Paraburkholderia bryophila: one gene and its partner. The protein of the gene in region 1 binds, or shares a complex with, the protein of each later gene. Links are inferred from orthologs where the notes say so. Each region holds a gene or a part of one and is shown on either strand. Other genes may lie near its edges. The genes, in order: GGD40_RS36325 and GGD40_RS14390.

Region 1 (7,564 bases):
CGGATTACCAAACTGCGTCGTCACGTAGTTAGTCAGAGCAGCAATCTGCGCATCATTCAACTCCACGGCAAACGCCGGCATCCCAACATCATTGCCCGCGGTCTTGCGCTGCACACCGTGCAAAATCACCTGCACCAGGTTACCCGGATTCGACGCCCCCACCGTGGTGTTATGCAGCAACGGCGGATAGTACCCATCCGGCGTGCCCTTGCCTTGTGCCTGATGGCAAGTCGCGCAATTACCGAGGTACAAACGCGCCGGATCGAGCGTACCGTCGCTCATCGCAACACCACGCAACCGCGTCACGTCCGTGGCCGGCTTGCCCCAAGTACCGCGTGCTTGCCGGCTGCCGTCGCTGACCGCAGGCACCGTGCGCACGTAGGTAGCAATCGCGTTGATATCGGCGTCCGTCATCTTCGAGAAGCTATGCTCCACCGCTTCGCCCATCGGCCCAGCAGCTTGCGCGAGACCTGGCACGCTGCCCGTCTGAAGATACTGGACGAGTTGCGCATGGGTCCATCCGCCAATCCCGCTGTTGGTCGCCGACGTGATGTTGTAGCCATCCCAACCCGCCAGCACCGAACCGCCGAGAAAATCGCCGCCAGTTTCGTCGAGCGCTTTCTCCTGCATTGCGAAGCCGCGCGGCGTGTGGCACGTACTGCAATGTGCGAGGCCTTGCACGAGGTACGCGCCGCGATTCCATTCGACGCTCTGGTTCGACTTCGCCTGATACGAACCGCTCGTCAGGAACAGCCAGTTCCACGCGGTCAGCGGCCAGCGCATGTTGAGCGGCCACGGAATATCGCTTGCATGCGTGGCCTGATTCACCGGCGCGACGCCGTAGCGGAAGTACGCGTACAGCGCCTTCACGTCGTCGTCGCTGACCTTCGCGTACGAGACGTACGGCATGGCCGGATACAGATTGTGGCCGTCCTTCGAGACGCCTTTGCGCAGCGCGCGGTCGAAATCATCAAGCGACCACGTGCCGATCCCCGTTTGCGGATCCGGCGTGATATTGCTTGAGTAGATCGTGCCGAGCATCGGTACTTTCAGCGGCAAGCCACCCGCAAACGGCTTGCCCTTTACCGTGCTATGACACGCCATGCAATCGCCGGCCGTCGCGAGATATTCACCGCGTTTAATCAATGCGGTGTCGTTGCCGCTCACCGACGACTCCGCCTGCGCCAACGCGGGCAGAGTCAAGGCACCGGCCAGTAGCCAGAAAAAGGTTTTCTTCAGCACGTTCAAACTTCCTTCTTCAACTGGTCGGCCATGCGCAGCGCCAGCGCTGCGATGCTCAGCGTCACGTTGACGGTGCCCACGGTGGGCATCGTCGCGCTGCTCGAGATAAACAGGTTCGGGTGATCGAAGGTACGGCAATGCTTGTCGACCACCGAATCGCGCGGATCGCTGCCCATGATGGTCGCGCCCGTGATGTGATTGTTCGGCGCGAACTCGTCCTGATACTCGATCTCGGTGCCGCCCAGCACTTTCGCCGCGTTGGCGTAAACCTCGCGCGTATGCACGGCGCCGCGCTTCACGTAATCGTCGATACGATACGTAATCTCCGGACGGGGAATACCGATCGCGTCGGTCTCCGTTTTGCTCGGCACGATGCGGTTTTCCGGTGCGGGCAGGATTTCGTGGAAGCAATCGAACTCGACAAAACGCGCCGCGCGGTCGCGAATCTGCGCGTCCAGCTCGGCCGGTTTGATCAGCTTGCCCCGCTTGAAAATCTTCTGCGTTTCCTGATCGATACGCGACAGGTTCGACAGATGGATTTTCTTCGCAGCTTCGGTCGCGCGGAATGCGCCGTCGCGGAAACCGATCAGCGAGGTCATTTCCTGCGGTCCGCGGCCCGGCCACAGTTTTTCGTCGGCGTAGAACGTCACGCCGGTGCCCGGGTGGTCCATCAGATTGCGGCCCACCATGTCGGAGCTATTGCCCACGCCGTTCGGGAAATCGTGGCTGGTGGACATCAGCATGATCTTCGGCGTTTCAATGCCGTTCGCGGCCAGCACGAAGTACTTGCCTTCCACGCGATACTCGTTGCCCTGCGGGTCTTTATACAAAGCCGCGACGATGCGCTTGTCCGCGCCCACTTCGAGCTTGTAGACGACCGCGTTGTCGATCAGTTTCGCACCGGCCTGCTCCGCTTTCTCGACGTGCACAATCCCGTTGTACATCGCGCCGATCGGACAGATCGGCATGCAATTGTTGTTGCCGCAACAGGTCGGGCGGCCGTCGTACGGACGGCTATTGCGCGCCACCGGCTCGGTCACCACGTGATAGCGCGAGTCGAACGCGTTGAGCTTGCCCTTGATAGTCTGCTCGTTGTACGACAGCGGCAGCGGCGCCATCGGATACGGCTGGCTGCGCGGCGAACCGAGTTCTTCGTCCGTCGGGCCCCACACGCCGAGTTCTTCTTCGGCGCGCTGATAGTACGGCTCCAGCTCTTCGTACGCCATCGGCCAGTCACGGCCCACGCCGTACACCGTCTTCATGTGGAAGTCGTTCGGCATGAAGCGCCACGCGGACGCCGCCCAGTGCCACGTTGTGCCGCCCACCGCGCGAATGTACTGCGAGTTGAATTTGTGCTCGCCCTTCAGGATCAGATAATTGTTCGGCGGACCGTATTCCGGATGCGGCGCCCATTGACTCGACGGATACGGCGCCGAGTTATCCGACTTGTCGAACTGGTTGCGGAAGCGTTCGACGATTTCCCAGCGCGGCATGCGCGGCCCGGCTTCGAGCAGAATCACGGACTTGCCGGCCAGCGCCATCTGATGCGCGACGATCGCGCCCGCGACGCCCGAGCCGACTACGACGATATCGGCCTGCTGGGTTTTGGGTTGGGTTTGATTTTGTGAATCGGCCATGCTCAGGCTTGCCTTTCGATCGGTTTGGCAGCCCAGAAACCGGGCTTGTTGGGGCAGTACGAACGGATGATCAGCGTGTCGGAAACCACGTCGTACATCAGCGCCTGTTCGTACGTGACCACGGTCGTATCGACGGTGCCGAGGTACCACGCTTCGAGGATCTTCAGCGCGAGCGCCTGTTGCGAGGCGTCGGCGGAACCGGCGGCGAGCGCGCCGGCCAGCTTCGGCAACTGCTGCGCGAAAGCGGGCGACGACGTCTGCAACGCGGCCAGCAGGCGCGTGCCGACGTCGCGATTCAGCGTGGCTCGCGCGGTCAGCGATTGCGACAGGCTCATGAACGCGTCGATGGGCGCGGCGGAGGGGTTCGCGGCGAGTGCCTTGAGCGCGAGCGAGCCGGTCAGGCCCGCGGCGGTCAACGCGAGTGCGCCCTGGAGCCAGCGGCGGCGCGTCATGCTCGACGCTTCACCGCTCGCGGCGAAGGCTGTCCCGTCGCGGGACTCGCCGTGAGTATCGTGTGGAGTCAATTGTTGTTTATCCCTTGTGAGGCGTTCTTCAAAACTTATTGCGGGGTGATACGAGACCTGCCGAATGCAGCACGAGCGGCATCACGAGCGCCGTTCGCTCGTAGCACGTTCCATGCCGCTTATCGCGCAGCGTCAAAACTGATGCAGCATCCCGACATAAGCGCCGGTCTGCGATTCGCCGACCAGCGGACTCGTGTTGCTGGTCGAGTCGCGCGGCGACGCTTCGAGCGAGAAGTTCGAGTTGCCACCGTTGTTCACGTAACCCACCGTGCCATACAGAAAGGTGCGCTTCGTCAGGTTGTAGGTGGTGCCGAGCACGTACATCATCGCGTGGCCGGACGGGTCGTGCGCGGCGTCGCCGCTGCCGTCGCCGACCTTCACGTAGTAGCCGCCCGCCGTCACCGCCCAGCGCGGCTGGAAGTTGTAGGTCGCGCCGAGCCAGTAGTGATCCGCGCTATCGGCCACGCCGACCGGCGAGTCCGGCGCCGAGTAGTGCGTATAGGCGCCCTGGATCTTCACCGCATCGAAATGCACGTTGGCGCCCACGAAATATTCGCGCGACGCCTGGAAGATATTGCTGAAGCGGCCATTGCTGTCGCGCAGTTCGTCGTAGATGCCGCGCACGTCGAACAGCGTGGAGTGATAGCTCAGCATGACGCCGTCGGAGCGGCCGAACTCACCGTTCGCGCCACTATTGAACGAGCCCGGCTGATTGCCGAACGAGTATTGCCCCTGCACGTCGAAGCCCCAGAACACCGGGCTGTGATACTCGACGTTGTTGCTGGTTTGCTGCCAGTTGCGCCCGCGCACCAGCGAGGCCGACGAAAACGCCTGCTGCACGAACGGATCGAATTCCCACACGCCGTCGCTATCGATAAACAGATTGCGGCCCGCCTGCAGCGTGCCCCACTCCTGGCTCTTCAAGCCGACGAATGCGCGCCGCGACCAGAGGCGCCCGCCGCTGGTGGTGCCGTTCATCACCTGCAAGCCGGTTTCCAGGTTGAAGATCGCATTCAGGCCACCGCCCAGATCTTCATTGCCTTTGAGGCCCAGCATGCTGGTGCCCCAATCGCCGCCCTCCGCGCTCCAGCGGCTCGAACTGCCGCCCGCGGCATTGTTGATGTGATTCAGGTATTCCAGACCCGCGTCCAGGCGACCATATAACGACACACTGGTTTGACCATAAGCCAGCGGACTAGCCGCTACCGCAAGGGCCGCCATTAATTTAGTAGGTAGTCTCATTGTCTTGCCGTGAGTTGTTTTGTATCGCGAGGGAGGGCAAAGCGGATTGCGGATGATTCAAAACTACTCGGTGCAGCGTCGGCGGCGCTCATGCTGCGACCACCCGGACAACGCCGGTTTAAAGCGGGATTCGAAAACGACGATGGATAGAACGATGGATAGATGTTGCAAAACTACATCCAGCGCGGTCGAACTATAGGGGATACGCGGCTGATAGCCTATCCGTTTGACGCAATAAACTTTTGCGGACAGCGGACTCGACATTGAGTGGGCAACCGAAAAGGGCGATCGAAAGCTGCTCAAGATAAGATAGATGCTCATTACGTCCGCGCCAAATAGAAACGTATAAACCGTTATCGATCCTTTACCTCTTGCCATGAATGCGCCCGAACTGACCGAAGACGAACACCTTGGCCTTTACCAACGCGCAACGGAGAACGGCGCTGAATGGTGGCGCGTCAGCGTCGCCGACCGCCCGGAAAACTATCGCCTCGAACATGGCGCGGACGACGGCGAGCGTACCGGCACGGTCGATATCGATCTGGTGGTCGATGCGGAAAATCTGCGCGCCAAGCTGAAGAAGTGGCGCCGCGAAGGCTTCGCGATCGATACCGGCGACACCGGCGCCGAGCACGGCGCGGCCGAACGGATCGCCTTCATGCCCGCCTTGCAGCGCGCCGCGGCGCTCGCGGCGGCGGCGAAACAGCGGCACGTGGAAGGCGTAAGCGAGAGCGTGCGCATCGGTCATGTCGACGTGCCCTGCGGCATGGATAGTCCGCTGGTGCCGCGCATCAATCCCGCCTATCTGTTTTCCGAGCGCTTCAACGACATCGTCGAAGATATCGTCGAGAACCGCCGCGTCATGCTGATCGGCCACACTGGCGCCGGCAAGACCAGCCTGATCGAACAGGTCGCGGCGCGTTCGCGGCACGGCGTACTGCGCTCGAACATGAACGGGCAGACCACCGTCGGCGATTTCGTCGGCTTCTGGACAGTCAAGGGCGGCGAGACTTTATGGGTCGACGGCGTGCTGCCCACCGCGATGCGCGAGGGCCTGTGGCTGATCGTCGACGAAATCGACTTCGCCGAACCGTCGATTCTCGCCGCGCTCACCGCCGTGCTCGAACCGCACGGCCGCCTCGTGCTGAAGGAGAAAGGCAACGAGATCGTGGCGCCGCATCCGGCGTTCCGGCTCTTCGCCACCGCGAACGCCGTCGGCGCGATGAGCCAGTTCCGTCATCTGTATCAGGGCGCCAATCTGATGAACGAGGCGTTTCTCGATCGCTGGCGCGTATATCTGCTCGACTATCTGTCGCCCGCCGAAGAAGCCGACGTGCTGATCCGCACGCTCGCCCCGCACATGACGCGCACGCTCGCCACCACGCTCGCTGCGATTGCCGCCGACTGCCGCGCGGCGTTCTCGCGCGAAGATCTGTCGAGCGCGTTCTCGACGCGGCGCCTGCTCGACTGGGCCGAACTGATGCTGCGCACCGGCGACCCCGAACGCGCGGCCGGGCCGGCCATCTATGCGAAGGTGAGTCCGGAAGACGCCGCGTTGATTCGCGGCATCATTCGCCATCACATCGCGCCGGCCGCCTGAACGTGGGCACGATGCACGCTCCGCACGACACGCGCGGCTTCACCTTCGAATCCACGCTCAGCAAAGTCGCCCGTGTGCTGACGGGGCAATACGGCGTGACGGTCGCGTTCAGTCCGGACGGGCCGCGCGTTGAACCTGGCCGGATCGTGATTCCCGATTACGAGCTGAACGGCGGCATCGAACGCGATGTGCTGATCGGCTATCTGGATCTGCTGGTGGCGCGCGCGAAACATGCGTCGCTCGCGGAGCTCGACGCGCTGCCAGCCGGTATCGAAGCGAAACTCGCGCAAGTGATCGACGACCGTCGCGTGTGCGGTGAATTGCTCGACGAGTATCCGGGCGCACGCTGGTTCATCGGCAAACTGCGCGTGCATGCAGCCGAACGTGTGCGGCAGCGCTGGTCGAAGCTGCATTGGCGCGACCGGCTGGTCTGGCTGGTGGAGCGCGCGCTGTGGGATGAGCCGCCGACGCGAACCGAAGCGGTCCATTCGCTGCTGGCCGCGTTGCATGCGTCGCAGGATCTGCTGCACGAAGCGCACGGCAGCCGCTCGACCGCGCAGAGCATCGCGACGGCGCGAGCGCTGGTGTCGCGGGTGCGTGCGTTGTCGGCGGGCGACGTGAACAGCATGGTCTTCACCGCGGACCCGGTCGAAGACATCGACACGGAAACGGCCGCGAGTTCGTCCGCGCCGCTCGACGACGAAGACGACACCGTGCTGCCCGATCACGACAGCGCGAATTCGCCGCCGTCGGATCGCAGCGGCGGCGCTCAGGCGGAGAACGCGGTCGGCATGGGCCAATCGCTCGGCGACGCGCAACAGCCTTCGGCGAATAGCGAAGGCGAAGCCGGCGCTGCGGTAGCCAACACGGTGCGCGCACAACTGTCCATTCCACTCGCCACCGAATTCGATGAGATCGCCGACCTCACCGGCCAGGACGACAGCGCGGCGTGGCGTGAACTTCGCGCGCAAGCCCGCGCGGACACCGCGCCGCTGAAGGAAAAACTCGAACGTGCGCTGAGCGCCGACGAACGCACACGCTGGCGCCGCGAGCAGGAGCGCGGCGAGATCGACCGTACCGCGCTCGCGAAACTCGCCACCTCGCCCGGTTACCGCACGCCGTTTCGCACGCAGCGGGCGCACAAAGGGCGCGACGTGGCGGTCACGTTGCTGATCGACCGCAGCGGCTCGATGGCCGGACGCAAGATCGAACTCGCGCGCCAATGCGCGACCGCGTTGTGCGATGCGCTGACGCAGTTGTCGTTCGATTGCGAGGTGCTGGGCTATTGCTCGGTCGAATCGGAGCCGATGCGTCAGCTT
Region 2 (7,421 bases), on another replicon or contig:
GATCAGACGCTTGCCTTCGAAGCTCGGCGAAACGATGGTCGCAAAGAAATGCTGGCCGTCGCCTTCGACTTCGAGATGCTGGCAAGTGAGCCCAGCCGCGATGTATTGCTTGACCTGTTCGGGAGTCGGCAACATGAGAGAAGCTCCTGTCAGTGGCGCAGTTTGTAGCCGGAAGCGAGCATGCGCATCGCAATCACGGCCAGCACCACAAAGAAACCGGCAACGATCGCGAGGCTTTCGAGCGGATTGATATCCGACATCCCGAAGAAACCGTAGCGAAAGCCGTCGATCATGTAGAAAAAGGGATTCAGCCGCGACACTTCGCGCCACAGCGGCGGCAGCGTATGCGTCGAATAAAACACGCCCGACAGGAACGTGAGCGGCATGATCAGGAAGTTCTGGAACGCCGCCAACTGGTCGAATTTCTCGGCCCAGATGCCGGCGATCAGACCAAGCGTGCCGAGAATCGCCGCGCCGAAAATCGCGAAGCCGATGATGTAAAGCGGTGCGCTGAAGCTGACCGGCACGAACCAGATCGTCACGATGAACACGCCGAAGCCGACCGCGAGCCCGCGCGCCACGGCCGCCAGCACATAGGCGCCGAACATCTCGTAGTGCGACAGCGGCGGCAGCAGCACGAACACCAGGTTGCCGGTGATCTTCGACTGGATCAGCGACGACGAACTGTTCGCGAACGCATTTTGCAACACGCTCATCATCACGAGACCCGGAATCAGAAAACTCGTGTATTCGACGCCCGGATAGACCTCGACGTGACCGCGCAACGCATGGCCGAAGATGGTCAGATACAGCAGCGCGGTAATGACCGGCGCGAGCACGGTCTGAAACGACACCTTCCAGAACCGCAGAAGCTCTTTGTAAAACAGCGTGCGGAAACCGCTCATGCCAGCCCCTCGATCACTTCCGGACCGTTCATTACCTGAACGAACACATCTTCCAGGTCGGCCTTGCGGACCTCGATTTCTTCGAACGTGCAGCCGGCCGCGCGGCACTGCGCGAGAATCCGCTCGACGTCGTCATAGCTCGCGAGGCGCAGCAGATGCTGACGGCCATTGCCGTTGCCCGCGCCGCTTTCCACCTCGAGCGGGCGCAGTTCAGCCGGCAGCACGCCTTGCGCGAAACGCAGGAACAGTTGCATACCGGCGAAGCGCTGCAGCAGCGCGCTGGTGCGCTCGAGCGCGACCACCTCGCCGCGCCGCAGCATCGCGATGCGGTCGCACAGCGATTCGGCCTCTTCCAGATAGTGCGTGGTCAGCACGATAGTGTGGCCTTCGCGATTCAGGCGCGAGATGAATTTCCACAGCGTCTGACGTAATTCGACGTCGACACCCGCGGTCGGCTCGTCGAGCACGATCACCGGCGGCCGGTGCACCAGCGCCTGCGCGACCAGCACACGGCGCTTCATGCCGCCCGACAACGCGCGCATGTTGACGTCGGCTTTCTCGGTGAGATCGAGATTGGCCATGATCTCGTCAATCCACGCGTCGTTGTTGCGCAGCCCGTAGTAGCCGGACTGAATGCGCAGCGTTTCGCGGACCGTGAAGAACGGATCGAACACGAGTTCCTGCGGCACCACGCCGAGCGCACGGCGCGCGTCGCGGAAATCGCTGACGACGTCATGGCCGCGCACCGCGATGCTGCCTTCATCGGCACGCGCGAGACCGGCGAGTATGCTGATCAGCGTCGTCTTGCCCGCGCCGTTCGGACCGAGCAGTCCGAAGAACTCGCCTTCTTCCACCGTGAGGCTGACGCCCTTGAGCGCTTGCAAGTCCTTGTAGCGCTTCTTGACGTTACGAATTTCTATGGCTGACATGACTGTGGGCCGCGTGCGTCGCGGCGCCTGAATGGGGGCGCAAAGTGCTGGGGGGACGGAATTGGGGCCGGCAAAGTCGCCGGATTTGCCCCAAAAAACGGTTGATTATAGGGCAAAAATTAGCAGCCCCATGACGGCCAAGGGGATTGGCCGCGACGCTATAAGAGCGTCAATGTCGCGACGATATCAGGGTATCGACGCCGTAGGCGTGCGCAAGGCTGGCGAGGCCAGCCGGCAGATTGACGATCTCGAACGGCGTGCCGCGCGCTTGCGCCGCACGTTCCCATGCGAGCAAAACAGCCAGCGCGGACGAGTCGAACTGCGCGAGCGGCGCGCAATCCACGCCGGTCGCGCCGGCGGCGATACGCTGCAAACCCGCCGCGAGCGCGGCTTTCGCGCTCGCGTGGGTCAGGGTCGCGCCGCAGTCGAAGCGGTTGGCGACAGGGCTCAGCACTTCGCTCACGACTGCTTGCCCGCGGCGAGTTGCTGGTTGCGCTGCGTGAGGAACTGGATCAGCCCATCCACGCCCTTCTGCTGGATCTGCTCGCTGAACTGCTGCTGATAGGCCTGGATCAGCCAAGCGCCGAGCACGTTGATGTCATACACGCGCCAGCCTTGCGGCGTCTTGTACAGACGGTAGTCGAGTTCGATCGGCGAGCCGTTGTTCATCACGACCGAGCGCACCACCGTGTCGGTGTCGTCCGGGCTCATGCGGAACGGCTTGTACTGGATCTGCTGGTCGCGCACTTGTGCGAGCGCACCCGAGTACGTGCGGATCAGCAGCATCTTGAACTGCTCGACGATCTGCGCCTGCTGCTCGGGCGTAGCCGTGCGCCAGTTGCGGCCCATGGCCAGTTGCGTGGTGCGATGGAAATCCGTGTAAGGCAGGATCTTTTCGTTGACCAGCCTGGTGATGTGCGAAATGTCGCCTTGCTGGATCGACTTGTCGGAGCGCACCGCGTCGATCACTTGCTGCGTGATCGTCTTGATCATGCCGTCTGGCGAGCTGCTATCTACCGTTTGTGCCGATGCACCGGCGCTGGCGAAGGAGAACAACGCAGCGAACAACGGAATGAGGAAGAATTTTTTCATATCGAGCCTAGCCTTATAAATAGTGCAACCGTTTGAGCCGACATTAACACGCGAGTTCAGCGGCAATCCACGCGCAAACTGCGAGAGTCGTGTCGAACTGTTACGGCCGCACGATCAGCGCAATTTGAATGACGGGAAGTTGAAACGCGACGGCGGGACCAGTTGGCCGGCCGGAATCTGCGTCGTTTCCGGGCCGCCGTTCAAGTCCAGCGGCGGCGTGTCGGACGTGCCAGAGGCGGCTGCAGGTGCAGCCGCGTTGTTCGCCGTGCCCGTAGTCGTGCTCGTGGCCGCGCCTGCCGCCGAAGCCGCTTGCGGCGTCGCCGCTTTCGCAGCAGCACCCTGTGTGCCCGGTGCGCCCGCCGGGGCTGCAGCCGCGCTGCCGTCGACGTCGTCGTACTTGGGCAGCGGGGCTTCGTCGCCGTAGTTCGGCAGCGACGACGACTGCTTGCCGTCCGACAGCAGGTACTGGCGGCGTTGCAGGTACGCGTTACGCACGAACGAATACTTGTCGAGCGCGGCGCCTTCCAGCACGTCGCTCGCGTTCAGCAGATTCGCGCGCGTGTTGACCACGTTGATGCCGTACAGCGCCCAGCTCAACCCATCCGGATGAATGTAGCTAAGCGGGTTCACATAGTAATTGCCGATCGAGCCGACCGCGTCGCGCACCGTGCTCGGTCCGAACAGCGGCAGCACCAGGTACGGCCCCGCCGGCACGCCGTAGTGACCGAGCGTCAGGCCGAGGTCGTTGTCGTGCTTGGGCAGCTTCGCGAGCGTCGCCACGTCGAACAGGCCGCCCACGCCGAACACCGTGTTGATCACGATCCGCATGATGTCTTCGACACCGTCGGTGATCTTCAACTGCAGCAGGTTGTTCGCCGCGATGTAGACGTCGCCGATATTCGAGAAGAAGTTCGTCACGCTGTCGCGCACCGGCTGCGGCGTGATGAACACGTAGCCCTTGGCGACCGGCTTCAACGCGTACTGGTCGAGCTTGTCGTTGACGGTGAAGATGGTGCGGTTGAAGCCTTCGAGCGGATCGCCCTTGGTCGGCGTCTGCACCGTGGTACAGCCGGCCAGCAGCATGGCCGCGACCGCCAGCTTGCCGATCTGGAAGGCGCGCGCGCCCTCGGTATGTGAGGTCTGCATTTTTTATTCTCCTTATTGGCCGGCGGCGCCGGACGCAGGCAAGCTCGCTGCCGGAGCCGCCGGCGCGGGCGCCGGTGCGGCCGGCGACGCGCCCGGCTTGGACGCACCCGAATCCGCGGCCTTGCTATACAGAAACTGTCCGATGAGGTTTTCGAGCACGATGGCCGATTGCGTCATCGAGATCGTGTCGCCCGCTTTAAGCATTTCGCTGTCGCCGCCGGGCTCAAGGCCGATGTACTGCTCGCCGAGCAGGCCCGAGGTCAGGATCTTCGCCGACGTATCTTTCGGAAACGGGTATTGCTTGTCGATATCGATCGTGACGACAGCCTGGTACGCATTGCTGTCGAAGCCGATCGACGCGACCCGGCCGACCGTCACGCCCGCGCTCTTCACAGGCGCGCGCGCTTTCAGTCCGCCGATATTGTCGAACTTGAGCTTGACCGGGTACGTTGCCTGAAACGACAACGAGCTCATGTTGCCGGCCTTCAGCGCGAGAAACAGCAACGCCACGAACCCCAACACCACGAACAGGCCGACCCAGAAGTCGAGAGCAGTCTTTTTCATCGTCATCCCAAAGTGAATCCGCCACGCCGTCAACGCTGCCCGCCGCGCGCGCCTCATGACGCAACGCAGGCCGGAAACGCGCGAACGCAGTCTTAGCTGAACATCAGTGCGGTCAGCAGAAAGTCGAGGCCGAGCACCGCCAGCGACGCATAGACGACCGTCTTGGTCGTGGCGCGCGATACGCCTTCCGGCGTCGCCTTGGCTTCGTAGCCTTGATACAGCGCGACGAAGGTCACCGCGAGGCCGAACACCACGCTCTTGATGACTCCGGCGCCAACGTCGCGCCAGACATCGACGCCGCCTTGCATTTGCGACCAGAACGCGCCGGAATCGACGCCGATCAGCAACACACCCACCACATAACCACCCAGAATACCGACCGCGCTGAAGATTGCCGCGAGCACCGGCATGGCGATGATGCCGGCCCACAGGCGCGGCGCCACCACGACCTTGACCGGGTCGACGGCCATCATTTCCATGGCCGTGAGTTGCTCGCCCGCCTTCATCAGGCCGATTTCGGCCGTCAGCGACGTCCCCGCGCGGCCTGCGAACAGCAGCGCCGTGACCACCGGCCCGAGTTCGCGCACCAGCGACAGCGCGACCAGCAGCCCAAGCGCCTGCTCGGAGCCGTAGCGGTTGAGCGTGTAATAACCCTGCAAGCCAAGCACGAAGCCGACGAACAACCCCGACACCGCGATGATCACCAGCGAATAATTACCTAAGAAGTGGATCTGCTTCGTGACAAGACGCGGACGGCGCAGCAACGGGAAAAATTCGAGCACCAGCCGGATAAAGAAACGCGTGGCGTAGCCGGCCGTGCCGAGCCCGCCGATCACCGAGCGGCCGATCGCACTGATCATGACTGACCTCCGCCGATGCCGAAGTCCGCCGCGAGCGGCGTCTTGCTGGGGTAATGGAATTTGAACGGGCCGTCCGGCGCACCGTCGATGAACTGGCGCACCGTGGCATCGGTCGAGGCACGCAATTCCTCGGGCGTGCCTTCGGCGTGCACGCCGCCGTTGGCGAGGAAATACACGTAATCGGCGATCGCGAACGACTCCGGCACGTCGTGCGTGACGAGGATCGAGGTCGCGCCCAGCGCCTGATTCAGCGCGCGAATCAGGTTCGCGGTAATGCCGAGCGAAATCGGATCGAGGCCGGCGAACGGCTCGTCGTACATCATCAATTCGGGGTCGAGCGCAATGGCGCGCGCCAGCGCCACCCGCCGCGCCATGCCGCCCGAAATCTCCGACGGCAGCAGGTCGCGCGCGCCGCGCAAGCCGACTGCGTTGAGCTTCATCAGCACGAGGTCGCGCAGCAGGTCTTCGGGAAGATCGGTGTGCTCGCGCAGCGCGAAGGCCACGTTTTCGAACACGGACATGTCGGTGAACAACGCGCCGAACTGGAACAGCATGCCCATCTTGCGGCGCAGCGCGTACAGGCCGTCGCGCGTTTGCTGGCCGACGTCCTGGTCCTGGAACAGGATCTGGCCGCGCTGCGCGCGCACCAGACCGCCGATCAGACGCAGCACCGTGGTCTTGCCGCAACCCGAGCCGCCCATGACGGCCACCACCTGGCCGCGCTTGAAGCGCAGGTTCAGGTTCGACAGAACGAGCCGGTCGCCATAACCGAAGTCGACGTCGCGCAGCTCGAGTAAGGTCTCGGGGGAGGAAGACACGAAACTGACAGTCCTTTTACACGGAAACGGAAGGCCGAATTATAGGGCCATCATGCAAAAGTTGCCGTGAGGTGCCCTGTCCCTTTACCAAGCGTGACGATTATTGCGTAAACGCGTGTTGCAGTGCAGAAACGGCGGCGCCAGGATCAGACGCTTCGGTCACCGCGCGCACCACGGCCGCGCCGCCCACGCCGGTGGCCAGCACGTCGGGCAGCACCTGCAGGTCGATACCGCCGATCGCCACCAGCGGCACGACGCCGTCGAGCAGGCGCACATAACGCGCCAGACGTTTGAGTCCCTGCGGCGCGGTCGGAATGGCCTTGGTGGTGGTCGCGAACACCGCGCCCACCGCGATGTAGCTGGGGCGGAAATGCAGTGCCCTCAGAATCTCGTAGAAACCGTGTGTGGACAGGCCGAGGCGAATGCCGCCGGCGGCGAGCGCCGCCAGATCGGCGGTGTGCACGTCTTCCTGGCCGAGGTGGACGCCATAGGCGCCCGCGTCGAGCGCGGCTTGCCAGTGATCGTTGATGAACACCTGGGCGTCGTGCCGACGACCGGCCGCCACGCTCAGCGCGATCTCGCGCTTTAGCTCGTCGGCGGGTTCGGCCGACTTGTGGCGCAACTGGATCGTCTTCACGCCGAAGCCGGCCACCCGCTCGACCCATTCCCCGCTCGGCAGCACTGGATACAGACCGAGCCGCGGCGGGCACGACGGAAAGGCCGGCTCCGGCGCGCCCGGCAAACCGCCGAGGCGCGGGAAATGGCTGAGATCGGACGGAAAGGCGTCGTTGGCGCGGGTTTCGTCGCCGTCACGCCAGGCGAGCGCCAACACCAGCGCGTCGTGCGGATCGAAACCGCAATCCAGAAACGCGGCCAGCGCGGCGATCCAGTCTTCCGACAGATGGCCTTCCAGACGGTAAGTTTCGCCGCCCAGATGAAGCACCGCCCGGTTCTGCGCGGCCTCGATCACACCGGCGCCCCGCACCTGCCAGCGCGCCACCTGCTCACCGTGCTGCTGCGCGTCGGCGATCACGATCAGGTCGCCGCCGTTCGGCTCGTCCGGCGCGGTCAGACAGATGCGCCACGGCGCGTGGGTCGGCGGCCAGT

Evidence for each region.
Region 2: the proteins of GGD40_RS36325 (region 1) and GGD40_RS14390 are in contact, whole or in part, in a cryo-EM structure (PDB 8I8X), measured with the Escherichia coli proteins. The link is inferred for Paraburkholderia bryophila from one-to-one orthologs.

Annotation. Positions count from the first base shown.
Region 1 is NZ_JACCAS010000002.1:3,465,766-3,473,329, forward strand. The notes cover bases 2,591-5,503. They hold GGD40_RS36325 (porin), read right to left. Parts: upstream 4,646-5,503; coding sequence 3,536-4,645; downstream 2,591-3,535. Other genes in these bases: GGD40_RS36315 (GMC family oxidoreductase), read right to left, coding at 2,591-2,879; GGD40_RS36320 (sugar dehydrogenase complex small subunit), read right to left, coding at 2,882-3,331; GGD40_RS36330 (AAA family ATPase), read left to right, coding at 5,022-5,503. Also shown: GGD40_RS36310 (c-type cytochrome), read right to left, coding at 1-1,242; more of GGD40_RS36315, read right to left, coding at 1,245-2,590; more of GGD40_RS36330, read left to right, coding at 5,504-6,245; GGD40_RS36335 (cobaltochelatase CobT-related protein), read left to right, coding at 6,257-7,564.
Region 2 is NZ_JACCAS010000001.1:3,220,299-3,227,719, reverse strand. What follows is about bases 2,057-4,826. They hold GGD40_RS14390 (MlaA family lipoprotein), read right to left. Parts: upstream 4,073-4,826; coding sequence 3,041-4,072; downstream 2,057-3,040. Other genes in these bases: mlaE (lipid asymmetry maintenance ABC transporter permease subunit MlaE), read right to left, coding at 4,729-4,826; mlaD (outer membrane lipid asymmetry maintenance protein MlaD), read right to left, coding at 4,085-4,636; GGD40_RS14395 (MlaC/ttg2D family ABC transporter substrate-binding protein), read right to left, coding at 2,294-2,926; GGD40_RS14400 (STAS domain-containing protein), read right to left, coding at 2,057-2,297. In the rest of the region: GGD40_RS14415 (BolA family protein), read right to left, coding at 1-135; GGD40_RS14410 (ABC transporter permease), read right to left, coding at 150-905; GGD40_RS14405 (ABC transporter ATP-binding protein), read right to left, coding at 902-1,834; more of GGD40_RS14400, read right to left, coding at 2,004-2,056; more of mlaE, read right to left, coding at 4,827-5,496; GGD40_RS14375 (ABC transporter ATP-binding protein), read right to left, coding at 5,493-6,314; thiE (thiamine phosphate synthase), read right to left, coding at 6,415-7,421. UniProt on the Escherichia coli protein: Involved in a phospholipid transport pathway that maintains lipid asymmetry in the outer membrane by retrograde trafficking of phospholipids from the outer membrane to the inner membrane.